DNA from 4 places in the Paraclostridium dentum genome. Region 1 is predicted to be linked to each of the others. Evidence: riboswitches for the same ligand, from Rfam matches in the RefSeq annotation. Region 1 holds a riboswitch; each other region holds the start of a gene.

The links. A riboswitch is a leader RNA that binds a small molecule or an ion and turns the genes downstream of it on or off. The one in region 1 is predicted to bind lysine.
Region 2: linked by a shared signal. The riboswitch ahead of ACN6I1_RS06570 (Na+/H+ antiporter NhaC family protein) and the one ahead of ACN6I1_RS01560 (amino acid permease) in region 1 are both predicted to bind lysine.
Region 3: linked by a shared signal. The riboswitch ahead of nhaC (Na+/H+ antiporter NhaC) and the one ahead of ACN6I1_RS01560 (amino acid permease) in region 1 are both predicted to bind lysine.
Region 4: linked by a shared signal. The riboswitch ahead of lysA (diaminopimelate decarboxylase) and the one ahead of ACN6I1_RS01560 (amino acid permease) in region 1 are both predicted to bind lysine.

Annotation. Positions count from the first base shown of each region.
Region 1 is NZ_CP183813.1:361,819-365,793, forward strand. Features, by position in the region: gene ACN6I1_RS01555 (TIGR04076 family protein) at 78-389, shown strand; gene ACN6I1_RS01560 (amino acid permease) at 424-1,890, opposite strand; lysine riboswitch at 2,042-2,211, opposite strand; gene ACN6I1_RS01565 (spore coat protein) at 2,429-2,917, opposite strand; gene ACN6I1_RS01570 (PocR ligand-binding domain-containing protein) at 3,020-3,975, shown strand, end outside.
Region 2 is NZ_CP183813.1:1,480,911-1,484,885, reverse strand. Features, by position in the region: gene ACN6I1_RS06570 (Na+/H+ antiporter NhaC family protein) at 115-1,854, opposite strand; lysine riboswitch at 1,986-2,160, opposite strand; gene ACN6I1_RS06565 (pentapeptide repeat-containing protein) at 2,253-3,443, opposite strand; gene ACN6I1_RS06560 (lactate utilization protein) at 3,688-3,975, opposite strand, start outside.
Region 3 is NZ_CP183813.1:1,177,641-1,181,615, forward strand. Features, by position in the region: gene ACN6I1_RS05180 (double-cubane-cluster-containing anaerobic reductase) at 1-153, shown strand, start outside; gene ACN6I1_RS05185 (acyl-CoA dehydratase activase) at 167-925, shown strand; gene nhaC (Na+/H+ antiporter NhaC) at 953-2,377, opposite strand; lysine riboswitch at 2,503-2,674, opposite strand; gene ACN6I1_RS05195 (peroxiredoxin) at 2,789-3,975, opposite strand, start outside.
Region 4 is NZ_CP183813.1:1,712,801-1,716,775, forward strand. Features, by position in the region: gene ACN6I1_RS07790 (dicarboxylate/amino acid:cation symporter) at 1-647, opposite strand, end outside; gene lysA (diaminopimelate decarboxylase) at 684-1,982, opposite strand; lysine riboswitch at 2,091-2,268, opposite strand; gene ACN6I1_RS07800 (SLC13 family permease) at 2,672-3,937, shown strand; gene ACN6I1_RS07805 (hypothetical protein) at 3,960-3,975, shown strand, end outside.

The DNA.
Region 1 (3,975 bases):
TTTTTATTTGTGTTTATATGAAATAAGTTTTAGTTTAGAATATAGTTATTACATAAATTTTTTATGGAGGGGAAAAAATGGAATCACAAAAGTATTCAGATATTAAAATAACTATATTAAAAAAATTAAAGGTGAATGATATTTTCGTAGAATATGCAAAAGAAAACATGCCATTAGTTTGCGCTAAGGGTGAAGTAGGAGATGAATTTATATCAAAAGATTGCGAAATGCCAGAACGTTTTTGTAAAGGTGCATGGGCAGGTTTAAAAAGCAAAGTTGAATTTTTAGCATCAGGGAATAATAGCCCTTATGTAAAACAAGAGGGAGTTGCAATACATTCTTGTAATGATGGGTTACACCCTGTTATATATAAATTAGAAAGAATATAGAAAAAAGGCTGATCTTAAAATCAGCCTTTTTTATTTAATTTAATTCACTTATTTGACTATCTATTGAACTACTATTTATATTTTCATCAAAAGTTAAATCAACTTTATCCAAAGATACAACTTTAGTTTTATGTTTAATTTTATATCCAACATATAAAGCTATGAATAAAGGTATACCTATATAAGAAGCTATTAAACTATGCCAGTCAACTCCATTTGGAGTTATACAAGAGTATCCTTGGCCTAATATTATTATCAAACACATTATAAGTGCTAATATAGGTCCGAATGGATACCATTTAGCTTTAAACTTTAATTCTTTTAAACTATGACCTTGATGGATATATGCTTTTCTAAATCTATAGTGACAAACTGCTATACCAACCCATGCTATAAATCCAGCAAGTCCAGATGCAGCAACTAACCAAACATAAACTGTACTTTCTGCAAATATACCTGTTAAGAAACATGCAGAAGCTACTAATGTAGTTAATATTAATGCATTTACAGGAACACCTCTTTTATTAGTTCTTGCAAAAACTTTAGGGGCAAGTCCTTCTTTAGCCATTGAGTGAAGCATTCTAGTTGATGCATACATACCTGAATTACCTGCAGATAAAACAGATGTAAGTATTACTGCATTCATAAGTGAAGCAGCACCAGCTATTCCTGCTTTTTCAAAAACCATAGTAAATGGACTTTCAGAAACCCCAGCTTGAGTAAAAGGTATAATAGCACCTAAAACAATTATAGTTCCTAGATAAAATATTAATATTCTCCAAAAAATTGATTTTATAGCTTTTGGTATAGTTTTTTCAGGTTGCTCACTTTCTCCGGCTGCAACTCCTATAAGTTCTGTACCTTGGAATGAAAAACCTGCAACTAAAAATATAGCAAATACAGATTTTATACCACCATGGAATGGTCCATCTGCTATAAAGTAATTATGAAACCCTATTTCATCAGAACCCATTACACCAAGTATCATTAACACACCTATTATTAAAAATATTATTACAGTTACAACTTTAATTCCTGCAAACCAATACTCAGATTCGCCATATGCCTTTGCTGATAAAAAGTTTAAACCTACAATTATAGCTAAGAAAAATATACTCCAATAAAATCCAGGTACATTAGGGAACCAATATTTCATAATCAATGATCCTGCAACCATTTCAGCAGCTATAGTTATTGCCCAGTTATACCAATAGTTCCACCCAAGTGCAAAACCAAGTGCTGGATCAATAAACTTTGTAGCATAAGAACTAAAAGAACCAGATATAGGCATATATGTTGCCATCTCACCTAAACTAGTTATTAAGAAATAAACCATTACTCCTATTAACCCATATGCTAATAAAGCACCACCAGGACCTGCTTGGTGAAGAGTATCACCCATTGCAAGGAATATACCTGTACCGATTGATCCTCCTAGAGCAATCATATTTAGATGTCTAGCTTTTAACCCTCTTTTTAAATCTTGATTTTCATTACTCATTTTACTTATCCTCCTTATGGTAGTTAGTTTTCCATAAGTAAGTAACTAAGATAATAAATCTTTATGAAAATAAAAAAAGCCATGAGACTATGCTCATGACTTTATACGAAAAAATTCATACTAACTAAGTATGATGATACCGTACGCTTTCATTGAAAATAGCACTCCACAAAATGTGACAGTCTTATATATATTTTATATAAGCCCAGTAAATAGTATTAAAGCTATTAACTATTCACTTCGGCGAAATTTCCTTTCATATTACTTCATCGAGCTTATCTCCATAATACTACTAATAAATTTCGCGCCTCTATCTCAGTTATCTACTTGTTGTATACAATTATAAAACAAATTTAAAATAAGTCAATAAAAAAAATTATATTGGTAAAGTTAACTATTTTCAGATGATTTATAAAAATGAGAAAAATTAAGTTAAATTGGTAAAGAAAATCATTGATATACCGATAATATATAAATATTTAACACTATAAAAATAGTTAAGGATGTGATCCATTAATTGATATCACATCCTATTTTTCTAGTTATACATATTATGTTGACTCATGTAATTGTAAATTTTTTCTCCGTGTTCTTGTTCTTCTTTTTGAATATGATTTAACACTTGGCGTATGTTTTTATCTGCAAACTCAAAGATAGCTGTATTATATGTAGATGATACATATTTTTCAGTACTAAGTGAGTCTTGGCATAACATTTTATCTTGTTCATTATAAGCATTCATTTGTGATGATTGTAAATTCATATTAGGCATAGTATTTGAATTTTGCATATTTGAGTTTTGATTTCCTTGGCTTTGACCTTGATTAATATTTGGAACAGTACCACTTAAAATTTGATTTATTGAAGTTAAGTGTTGTTGTTCGTGTTGAGAAAGTTCATTAAATAAACTTTTTAGCTGTGGGTCTGAAGCTTTTTTAGCATATTCTTGATATTTTTGAACACATAATTGCTCATGGCTTTTTTCGTCTTCTAATAACATTTTTTCTTTAGCAGTTAAATTTAACATAAAATCCACCTCCACTAAATAGTCTGCATAATAAACAATATATTATTCATATATGATAAAATTAGTACATGATATAAAATTGCCTTTAAAGGAGTATGAAAAGTGAGAAATGAAAATTTAAGTCTAAATAAGATAATAGATTTCAAGAAATGGGATAATTTACAAGATTATCTTTCGCTAGTTACGAAAATGGCAATAGTTATAGTGGACTATAAAGGAAATCCGATAACTAAACACAGTAGGTGCCACAAATTTTGTGAGTTAGTAAGAGGTAATTCTAAGTTATCAAAGTACTGTGAAAAATGTGATTCAAGAGGTGGGTTAGAAGCTGTAAGAATGAATAAACCATATATATATTTATGTCACTATAATATAGTTGATGTTGCTATACCTATTATAGTAGATGAAAAATATATAGGTGCAATAATGGCAGGGCAAGTTAGAATAGATGATTATGAATCAACAGATATGTTAGAACAAATATTAAAAGTTCCAGATAAAGTACTAGAACAAAATGACATCTCAAATCAACTTAATCAATATTATAATGAACTACCTGTTTTATCATATAAAGAAGTAGAAGATACATCTAATATGTTATTTTTACTATCTAATTATATAGTAGAAGAGGCATTAAATAAAAATTTGATTTTAGAGATGTATGAAAAAACTATGAAAAATGGAATAGAGATAGATAGCAAAACTTTTAATGGATATAGTATCAAAAATATAGAAAGTGTTAAAAAAGAAATTTCTAATGCTATTGTGAATAGATATATAACTTATGATCATAAAGAAGACAGCGAAGAAATTAATGTAAGCAAAACTTTAAAGCCAGCAATACAATATATATATAACAATAAAAGTGAAAATATATCAATGGAAAGTATGGCTAAGTTATGCCATGTTAGTTCAAGTTATTTTAGCAGACTATTTTCAAAAGAAATAGGTGAAAATTTTTCAACATATATATCAAAGCTTAAGATTAAATGGGCAAAAGCTCTTTTAGAAGAAACTGATATGACAATAAATGAAATCAGTGACGAACTTGGATTTAG
Region 2 (3,975 bases), 1.1 Mb from region 1:
TGATGTATATACCTATCAATACAAACAAAAAAACTATCCTTTGAGTTTAATTAGACAAAATAGAATCCATCAAATTTAACTTTTCAGATAGTTTTTTATTATATTATTAATTTTTTAGATTAAAGTTTCTTTTACTTCGCAAACCTCATATTCATCTGCTTTTTTCCCAAATAGTTGTACTCCTATGAAAATAGCTATTATCGAAATAGGAATAACTATATATATTGATACTCCTAAACCTGCAGGAATATACCCAAATAATACAGTTATACTTGCTACAAATAACGCATAGGGCATTTGTGTTTTTACATGGTCAATGTGGTTACATGCAGCTCCCATAGATGATAGTATTGTTGTATCTGATATAGGAGAGCAGTGATCACCAAATATAGCTCCTGTAAGTACTGCACTTGTAGATATCACTATAAATGATATATCTGGATTTATAGAGTGCGCAAGAGGAATTGCAAGAGGCATTAGTATACCCATAGTTCCATAAGCCGTACCTGTTGAAAAAGATATTATTGATCCTAGTATAAATATTACACTAGGTAGTAAAAATGCTGGCATAGACCCTGATAGTAATGTAACTAAAAATTTAGCTGTACCCAAATCTTTTATTACTGAACTTAAAGACCATGCTAGTATTAATATGACAGCTGTCATTAATAAGCTTTTCATCCCATCTATCCAAATTTCTATAGCTTCGGATACTTTAAATATTTTTTTCGAAACAGCCATTAAAATAGCAACTATACTTGAAATAATAGATGATTGAAATAGTGCTACAGATGCATCGGCTGAACTAAAAGATTCTTTTATAGCTAAAAATGACAATGGTGATTTAAGCATTAAATTTTGAAGTTCAATATTATCACCATTAACTATTGATGTATAACCACTGTAATAGAAAAATATTAATGATGTAACTATAAGAGTTCCAATAGGTATAATAGCATTCCATACACTCAACTTCACTCCATCTTTAGGTTCTAACTCTGATTGAATTGAATCGTTATGTTTTGTATCTAAGTTATTAAAATGAGATTGTTTAGCTTTAATCTCAGCTTTTCTCATAGGACCAAAATCCTTTGCTAAAACAATAGTTATAATTACAAATGCTAAAATTAATATATTATAAAATCTATAAGGAATAGTTTGTAAAAATATCCCAAAAGCATCATTATTTAGGCCAATACCTGAAAATGCATCATTTATAAGTCCAACTTCTAATCCTATCCATGTAGATATTATTGCAAGTCCTGCAATAGGTGCAGCTGTTGCATCAATTATAAAAGCAAGCCTTTCTCTTGAAATGTTCATTTTATCACTTACTGGTCTCATAATAGGCCCTACTATTAATGAGTTTGCATAATCATCAAAGAATACTAAAAGTCCTAAAAACCATGTTATAATTTGAGTTCCTTTGGAACTTTTAGCTTTATCAGCTAAACTTATTGCTATTGCTTTAGCTCCTCCCATTTTTGCTACTAGATGAATAACTCCTCCAATAGCTAGAACTTGGAGTATTATACCTGCATTCCAAGGATCAGCAAGTGAATTAAGAGCTCTATATATAAAATCTATGAATCCTTGAGGTAAAGCTAAAACTAAATTAGTACTATTTAAGCTAAGTAAAAAGCTACCAGATAAAATACCTATAAATAGTGATATTACAACATTTTTAGTAATAAAAGCTAAAAGTATAGATACTATCGGTGGAATTAAAGTTAAGAATTTAAATTTATTTGCATTTTGAAATGCTATGTCTGTTTCTTGAGCAAATGAAATTGGTGTTACTAAAATTATTAAAACTAAAGTTAATAAAGCTACAACATATTTTTTGTTTCTCATAAAAATCCTCCCTAAATTTAACTTTAGTGAATTCAAAGGGTAATAAGTACTTAGGGCTTTAAATAAGAAAAAGCCTTGAGTATACACTCAAGGCTTTTTATACTATGCAAAATATACATAATATTTTTTCCTTAAATGATAGCTCAACACAAATATAATTTGTGACAGTGATGTACATATTCTATACATCCCCAGCATATAACCTTAAAGCATTAGTTATAAACTTCGGCGATAATTCCTTTCCTAGTAAATCTACGTGCTTAACTCATTACTAGTACTCATAAGTACCGCGCCTCTACCTTTTTAATTCACTTTTATATTAAGTAAATTATATATATGTTATTGTAAATAATCAACTGTTTTTTCAGTATTTTCTAAATCTTCATTAATTTTGAATTTTATCTAACAACTTTTCTAGTTAAAGTTCCTATGCCTAATCCCATCATTACAACACCTACTAAGACTTCTAGATTTGTTAATATATAACTAACTTCTGTAGGCTTACAATTTATTGTTCCTACTCCTCCGAAAGAACCAATACTTAAACTTAATGTTTCATTTAGATCTTTTAATACCTTCGACATAGATAGAGTTTTAATAGTGCTCATATTATAAATAATTGTTTTATCATCTACTTCTACTCCTAAAAACAAATACAATATTGAAAATATGAGTATAATAACTAACGATGAATATATTGCAAATTCAGGTCTTTCTCCGTATCCACAAGTTAGCCAGTATAAATAGGATTCTAACTTAGGTATTATTTTTAAAGACTTTCTTTGAGTGCTTTTACATAGGTAATAGTACTCTCCAAAGTTATTGTTTAAGGAGTTTTCTTTAAACTTATCAGCTAAGGTTTCATATGTCATATAAAGACCTTCATATTCGTCTCTAGTTTTAAACTTAATAGGTAATTTATCAAAGAAGCTTTTTTCATCTAGTTTGGTTTGGAATTTATCTCTGAATTCTAAATCTTTAATATATGTTGAAATAGTTTTGGCCCCACATAAGTCACAATCAGCAAAAATTATCATATCCAAATAACTATCTATAATTATAATATTATCTAGTGCACTTTGTTCAAAGTTAGTTGTTTTTAAGTTACATTTTTCAAAAACAGAAAAAGACAATATGCAGTTTAAAAATTTTGCATAGATATTACAATTTATAAAATGAGATGAAAAATTATCATATTTATTTAAAGATGGCTTACTTTGGCTTTCTTCTTTAAAAAAACTACAATTTTCAAAACTCACTCCTCCATCTTCAAATTTACAATTTTCAAATATGCAACCCACAAATCTACATTCTTTAAAATTTAAGTTTCTGAATGTACATCCGATAAACTTTGTACATATAATATCTTTGTTTTCTATTGTAGAAAATTTATCTTCATCTAAAATTCCTTGTTTTCCAAATATTTCTTCATTAAAAACTTTAAAACTGTACTGTTTACAAGGATTATATGTTTCAGGTAAATTCTTATGCCTCAATATGCTATCAAATAAGTTTTTATTGTTTATCTTCCTTTTATGTAACTGATTTTTAGTTACATAAACTTCTTCTTTAAAATTTATATATCCCATTAGAATATGGTTTTTTCCTTATTCTTTATTAGGTTGTATACCCTGAATATTTTTTATTTGATAAGCATATAAAAAGTTTTTTATTATCATATAAATACCTCCATAGAAGACTATTATTTACTTATTGTCTCTTATTTGATTACATAATATTCCTATAGTTAAAATTAAACAAAAAAGCCATATCAATCCTGATTCAAGGGCTTTAATATGGCTTCTTGTTTAAATATTTAGTTTTCTATAATTATTAATATCCAAAATTCTCATCTATAAAAATAACATGTATTCTTCCTTGATATCTTTGTCTTTTTATCAAAGTATATTCACAGCATATTCTATCGCTACTTTTACAGTCCATGCAATAACCTGAAGATTTGCAAGGTGTTTTAGTATCTAATCTTTTAGCATTCGCAGGAGCAGAAAACTGTTCATTTCTTTCTATAGCAGCATCTACATCTTTAACAATTTTATTTTTTCCACATATAACAATAACTTTGTCTGGACCATATAGCATTGCTGCTACTCTATTTCCATT
Region 3 (3,975 bases), 820 kb from region 1:
TGTCATACATTCAATGTAGAAAGTTATAGAATTAAACAATTTGTAAATAACGTTAAAAATAAACCGTATATGGCTATAGAAACAGATTATTCTAAATCTGATACAGAACAATTAAGAACTAGATTTGAAGCTTTTATAGAAATGATAGACTAAGTAGGTGGATTTTATGTACAGTATAGGTATAGACTCTGGATCTGTAGCAACAAAAGGTGTATTATTTGATGGAGAAAAAATAGTAAACAAAATTGTTATACCAACAGGGTGGAGTCCTAAGAATGCATCATTAGAAGTTTATGAAAAACTTGCTAATGATATAGATAAAGATAAAATAAAGAAAGTTGTAGGAACAGGATACGGAAGAGTGAGCATGGACTTTGTAGACAAAAAAGTTACGGAGATAACATGCCATGCAAAAGGAATACATTTTTTAAATAACAATATAAGGACTATATTAGATATTGGTGGACAAGATAGTAAAGTTATAAACTTAGATAATGATGGAAATGTATCTAATTTTATAATGAATGATAAATGTGCAGCAGGGACAGGTCGTTTTTTACAAGTCACATCTAATTTACTGGGAAGTGATGTAGAAAGCATTGATAACTTAGCTAAAGATGCAATTCCACAAGATATATCAAGTATGTGTACTGTTTTTGCTGAATCAGAAATTATTAGTTTATTAGCAAAAAACATATCTAAAGAATCAATAGCATCAGGAATATTACAATCTATAGCAAATAGATCTAAGTCTATGTTATCTAGAATTGATATATTAGATGATATTGCATTTACTGGAGGGGTTGCTAAAAGTAACGTTTTAGTAAATATGATAGAAAATAATTTGGGAAAGAAAATTTTTATAGCTGATGATACTCAAATAATAGGGGCACTAGGGGCTGCGATTATTGGATATAAAAAATAAAAAAGGATGGCGATAGCCATCCTTTTATTATGCTATAGAACTTTCAAGTTTTTCTGAGTTTTCATCTGATAATTTTGTAATTCCAAATCCTGTAGCAGCTAATGTCAAGGACATTAAAGGACATAGAAGATTAAAAAATGCAAATGGTAAAAATACAAATGATCCAACTCCAAGTGTAGCACTCATATATGCTCCACATGTATTCCAAGGAATAAGAGGAGATGTTATAGTTGCACTGTCTTCTAGCGAACGAGAAAGATTTTCTGGACAAAGACCTTGCTTTTTAAATGCTTCTCTGTACATACTTCCAGGCATTACTATTGCTAAATATTGATCAGCAACTGCTAAATTAGTTCCTATACATGTAAAGATAGTTGCGGCTACTAAACCAAAAGTTCCTTTTGCAAATTTTAATATAGCAGAAGCTAAAGCTTCTAGCATTCCAGTTTTTTCAAGTATTCCGCCTGTAGTTAAAGCACATAACATAAGAGATACTGTACCTAACATACTATTAAGTCCACCGCGAGTTAATAGTTCATCCACAAAGGCCATTCCACTATTTGAGGTATATCCAACTTGAGCAACTTCTAAAACATCCTTAATTGAAGCGCCTTGGAAAACTATAGCTACAAAACCTCCAAGTAATGTACCTATAACAAGACCTGGAATAGCAGGAACTTTAAATATAACCATTACTATAACCATTACAGGTATTAATAGTAATAACGGAGATAATGTATTATAGTTTGAAGCTAAAGCTTGTTGTATTTGTAAAATTTGGCTATTGTCTATAACTTGTCCTGCATATTTTAATCCAATTACAGCATATAGTATAAGCGCAATAACATATGCCGGAATAGTTGAATAAAGCATGTGCTTTATATGCGTAAATAAATTAGTACCAGCCATAGCCGGAGCTAAGTTTGTTGTATCTGAAAGTGGAGACATTTTATCACCAAAGTATGCACCTGAGATAATAGCACCAGCTATTATTTCCTTAGGAATACCTAAAGCACTTCCTATACCTAAAAGGGCTATACCTATAGTACCGGCTGTAGTCCAAGAAGAACCTGTAGATATAGAAACTATAGAACATATAATAGTTGTGGCAACTAAGAATATTCCTGGAGAAAGTATGTTCAATCCCCAATATATCATACTTGGAACAACCCCTGAAATTATCCATGTACCAATTAACATACCAACAATTAATAAAATTATAATAGCTTGCATAGTAGAATTTATAGTTGATAATATACCTTCTTCAAGCTCTTTCCATGTAAATCCTAATTTAAATATTGCAACAAATCCACAGAAAACGCCACCTAAAACTAGTGGAATATGAGCTGAAAGTCCTAGTTTAGTTAAAGATATTGATAGTGTAAAAATTAAAAATCCTAAACATAGAAGTGAATCACCAAGCGATGCCTGCCTTTTTTCTCTTTTTAACATAATGTAACCTCCAAATGGTGTATTGAGAATATAACGAGAATGGAGAATGATAATAAAAAAGGTCTAAGAATATTAAGAGATATTCCTAGACCTGAAATTATAATTTGAAAATATAATAACTTTAATCTAAAGATAGCCCTCCACATAAAGTGACAGTGTTATATATCTTATACATAACCCCAATATATAAGTTTTAAGCTTAACTTATATATTTCGGCATCATTACCTTTCCTATTAAATCTTAGGTGCTTTCCCTCAATAATAGTACTATTTAATAATGCAACCTCTACCATTAGTTATATTCTGTTTAAATTTATGTATCTAATTATAACATATTAAATTAAATTGTAAATATAAATTTAAATTTTATGAAAATAAAAAACAGTCTATCTTATTAAGATAGACTGTTTTTTAAACTAAAAAGCTAGAACCATACGTTTCTTCTATTTCACGTCTTAATTCACTAGGATTATTAATTCCATCACTCATTGCTTTAGCGAGTATATTTGCTTTATCATAAGGTGCCATCCAAGAGAAAATACCTCCAAGACAATTATCTATTACATATTGAGTTTTTATATAAATAGATAGCATATCATCATAAGACATAGCAAATTCATTATCTTTTACTAAATATGAAGCTTGAGCCTCTTTATCAAATTTAAATGTATATCCATTTTTATTTATAAAGTCTTTTCTAAGCTGATCAAAAGATTTAGTTGTAGTAGCTCCTAGTCTGCCGTAGAAAGGAACTCCAAGTAATATTTTTTCTGATGGCATTCCAGCTTCAATTAAATTATTAACCATAATATCTACACTATATCCTGGTAAAGAAAGTTCTGATTCATATAAATTTGCTTGATGCTTTTGCCCTTTTTCACCTGTTTCACCAGCAGTGAAATCGTAGCTCATTAAGTTGAAATAGTTAATTAAAGGAGCTATTTTATTTATTTCTGCACTTTTATTTATATATTCTCTTGTTCCAGTACCTGCAACACTTAACCATTTATCAGTTCCAATTACATCTCTAAGAGCTGTTAATAAAAGTGTAAAGTTTTCCTTATCTTCAGGTCTAGATTTAATACCTGCACCACTAGTTCCAGGATATTCCCAATCTATATCTATACCATCTAAGTCATATTGCTTTATAAGTGAGTTTACTTGGCGAGCAAAATTATATCTAGAAGCTGGAGTAGATGCAGCATCAGAAAATCCGTCTTGCCCCCATCCACCAATAGCTGCAATTACCTGAAGGTCTGGATTGTCTTTTCTAAGTGAAATTAATTGACGTAAGTAACGAGGTGTTGGAACAAATAAAGTACCATCAGGTTTAATCTCAACAAATGCATATATTACAAAATCAAGCAAAAACGCATCGACACTTGTAGGATCTCCCAAAACGTATGTCCCTACTAATCTACTTAAATCAGGGCAGTTAGGGTTAACTGGGATATTATTTTCTGGGGAATCTATTTGAGGTCGACCTTTAACATTAATTTTATAATCTAATTTTTTGTTATTAGAAGTTTTATCATCTATAAAACATAGATACCAGTCCATGCAGCTTTTATTTTTGTCACAACTTTTAATTCTTTCTT
Region 4 (3,975 bases), 1.4 Mb from region 1:
ATTTGTGGTCCTAATTCTCCTATTACACTTGCAAAATAACATCCTAATCCTATAGGCGCTAACTTCATTATTAAGTTTACTAATTTCATCATAACTGCAGCACCTGCTTGAGTGAAGGTAGCTATAGGTTTTGCAATCTCTCCTGCCATAGCTGTTGCTATACCTACTAAAATTGAGAATATAATAAGTTGTAGCATATTTGCTTTTGATAATAAATCTTTAAAATCACTTACTGTAACTGTGTTTACAAGTTGCTGTAATAATCCAACTTTTTCTGTATCTACTTTTTCTACCGAACTTTGCATTAAATTTGCAAACATATCTGGATTTAATCCTTTTGTTGGATTGATAATTATAACTCCAATTATACCTATAATAGATGATATTATAGCAGTCATTGCAAATACTAAAACTATATTTTTTAATATTTTTCCTAATCTTTTCATTTCTCCCATATTAGAAATTGCTGAAGTTACACTAAAAAATACTAATGGTACTAATGTCATGAATAATAAATTTAAAAATAAGTCTCCTACTGGCTTAAATATGGCTGCCTTAGCGCCCATTATAGCTCCGACGATTCCCCCTAATATAATTGCTAAAATTAAGATTATTGATGATTTGTAATTCTTCCAAAATGACTTCATTATTTTCTCCTTTGTGTCTTATTTAATTTTTTACCTTTAGTCAGCGATTTCTAATCTTAAAAGATCTTCAAAGCTTTCTCTTTTGCATATTAATTTACTTTTGCCATCTTTAACAGATACTACTGCAGGCTTTATTATTTTATTGTAGTTTGATGACATTGAATATCCATACGCTCCAGTTGATGACATTATTAATATATCTCCACTTGCTATATCCATAACATCAACATCTGTTATTAGTATATCACCACTTTCGCAACATTTACCAGCTATTGTAACTTTATTATTTTTTTCTATACCCATTTTATTGCCAATTGAACATTCATAACCTGCCTGATATAATGATGGTCTTATATTGTCTGTCATTCCACCATCAACACTTACATATGTTCTTACATCTTTTATATCCTTTATAGATCCAACTGTGTATATTGTGCTACCTCCATTTGCAACTATTGATCTTCCTGGCTCTATTATTAATATTGGAACACTTATATTTATATCTTTACATACATCGTCAACTTTTTTTATTATTGCACTGCAAAACTCTTTTATTGTTTTAGGTTCATCACTCTCTGTATAATAAACACCTACACCTCCTCCTAAGTCAACTTCCTCTATGTTTATGTTATGTTGTTGTTTTATTTCTTTTACTAGGTTCATCATTATTTCAACTTCATCTAAGTATGGCTCTACGTCAAAAATTTGAGATCCTATATGAGCATGTAATCCTACTAGGTTTATATTTTCATATTTCTTAATATTTTCTAATGCATCTTGTAAATCTCCATTTGATAATGCAAATCCAAACTTTGAATCAATTTGTCCTGTTTTTATATAATCGTGAGTATGTGCTTCTATTCCTGGTGTTATTCTAAAATATATAGATTGAATTTTATTTTTTTGCTCACAAATGTTCTGTAATAACTCTAATTCATAGTAATTATCTACAACAAATCTCCCAACTCCAAGATTTACTCCCATTTCAATTTCATCTATTGTTTTATTATTTCCATGAAATAATACTTTTTCCATAGGAAAACCTGACTTATGCGTTGTGAAAAGTTCACCACCTGATACTACATCAAGATATAAGCCTTCTTCAGATATTAATTTACACATATACATTGGTAAAAATGCTTTACCTGCATATGCAACTCTGTTTTTATTTTCATTGACCTTGAAATGTTTTATATATTCTTTACAATTGTTTCTAACTAACTCCTCATCAAATACATAAAGTGGTGTTTTATACGTTTCTCTAAGTTCTTTACATCCAACTCCACCTATATATAATTCATTTCCTTTTACTGACATAGTACCTTGTAATTTCATATCTTAAGTCCTCCTATTTTGTATTAATCATTTTTTATAAACAAAAACCCCCCTTAAGTTTCACTTAAGGGGGATTAAAATTTAGCTAGAAATATATAGCATCTATTCCTTAAATGTAGCTCAACACAATTTAATATTGTGACAGTTATGCATATATTATATACATCCCCAGGTACATAGCCTTAAAGCATCAGCTACATCCTTCGGCAACAATCCCTTTCCCAATAATTCTTCGTTGCTTAACTCATTATTGGTACTGATTATTATCGCGACCTCTACAATTCGTATTCAATTTATTTATATGTAATTTTACATACCTAATTTATAATTGTCAACAATTTTATTTTATTTAAACTTTAATTTTATGTAATATTATTTCAAAATCAGCATTAAATAAATAAACTCGTACTAACATTTTAAATAATACGAGTACGAGTTTTTATTTATTATATATATATTTAATTAAGATATCAACTAATTTTTAATATTCTTATGTAAAATTCAAAATATTACTTAATTTTATTAATTAAACTTTTAATTTTAAATTAATAGCACTTAATAATATTTAGAAAACTTACTATTTTCTTTGTTTTAAAAGAACTTTCCTTTTTTTTAACACATTTAAGTTTTTTCAACTATACTCTACTTATAGGTTTTAATATCTTTATTATTATAAGGGGGCGATATTAGTGCTTATTAAACAAGTAATAGCTATCATCATATTTTTAGTGGTTATGTTAGCTATTATTTCAGAAAAAGTAAATAGAGCTATTGCAGCGATGGCAGGAGCTTTACTTATGATTATATTTAACATATTGTCAGTTGAGCAAGGCCTGCATCATATCGATTTTAATACAATTGGGGTTTTAATAGGCATGATGCTATTTGTTTCTGTTGTCAAAAATTCAGGTGTGTTTGAATACATAGCTATATTTTCAGCTAAAAAATCAAAGGGAGATCCTTGGAAAATTATGCTATGTTTTGTAATATTAACCGCTGTTTTATCAGCTGTTTTAGATAATGTTACCACCGTTTTATTGATAGGGCCAATGACTATAGTTATAACTCAAATTCTAAATATAAATCCAACTCCATTTTTAGTAACTCAAATTCTAGCATCTAATATAGGAGGTACTGCAACCCTAATAGGAGATCCACCTAATATAATGATAGGTAGTGCAGCAAATCTAAGTTTTGCAGACTTTATAATAAACTTAGGTCCTATAGTTCTAATCATTTTGTTTTTAACTATCTTGTGTTTTAAATTTATGTTTAAAAAACAACTTTTTGTAGATGATAAAGCAAAAGAAAAAATTTTAAATTTAGATGAAAAAAAAGCAATTAAAGATAAGCCACTGCTTATAAAGAGTATTATTATGATTATATTTATTTTACTTGGATTTATTCTACACAATGTTTTAAACCTTGAATCTAGTATAGTCGCTTTGACAGGAGCTACTATAATGATGTTTATAGGCAAACAAGATGTTGATGAAATCCTTTCCAGTATTGAGTGGTCAACTATAGCGTTTTTCGGAGGATTATTTGTAATAGTTGGAGGACTTGTTGAGGTTGGAATAATAAATAATATTGCTCAATATTTAATAAGTGCAACAAGTGGTCATTTAGTTCTTACAATGCTAGTTATACTTTGGTTGTCAGCTATAATTTCATCATTCTTAGATAATATACCTTTTGTAGCTACTTTGATTCCACTTATACTAACTATGCAAGGCCAAGGTATAGATGTAATGCCAATATGGTGGGCAACTTCTCTAGGCGCTTGCCTAGGTGGTAATGGTACATTAATAGGAGCTTCTGCTAATATAGTTCTTGCTAATGTAGGTCAAAAAAATGGATACCCTATAAGTTTTAAAGAATATTTTAAAATAGGATTTCCACTTATGATACTTTCAATACTAATCTCAACTATTTATTTACTAATCCGATTTTAAATAAATTTTAGGAGGAATACTAATGAATATTTTAGATA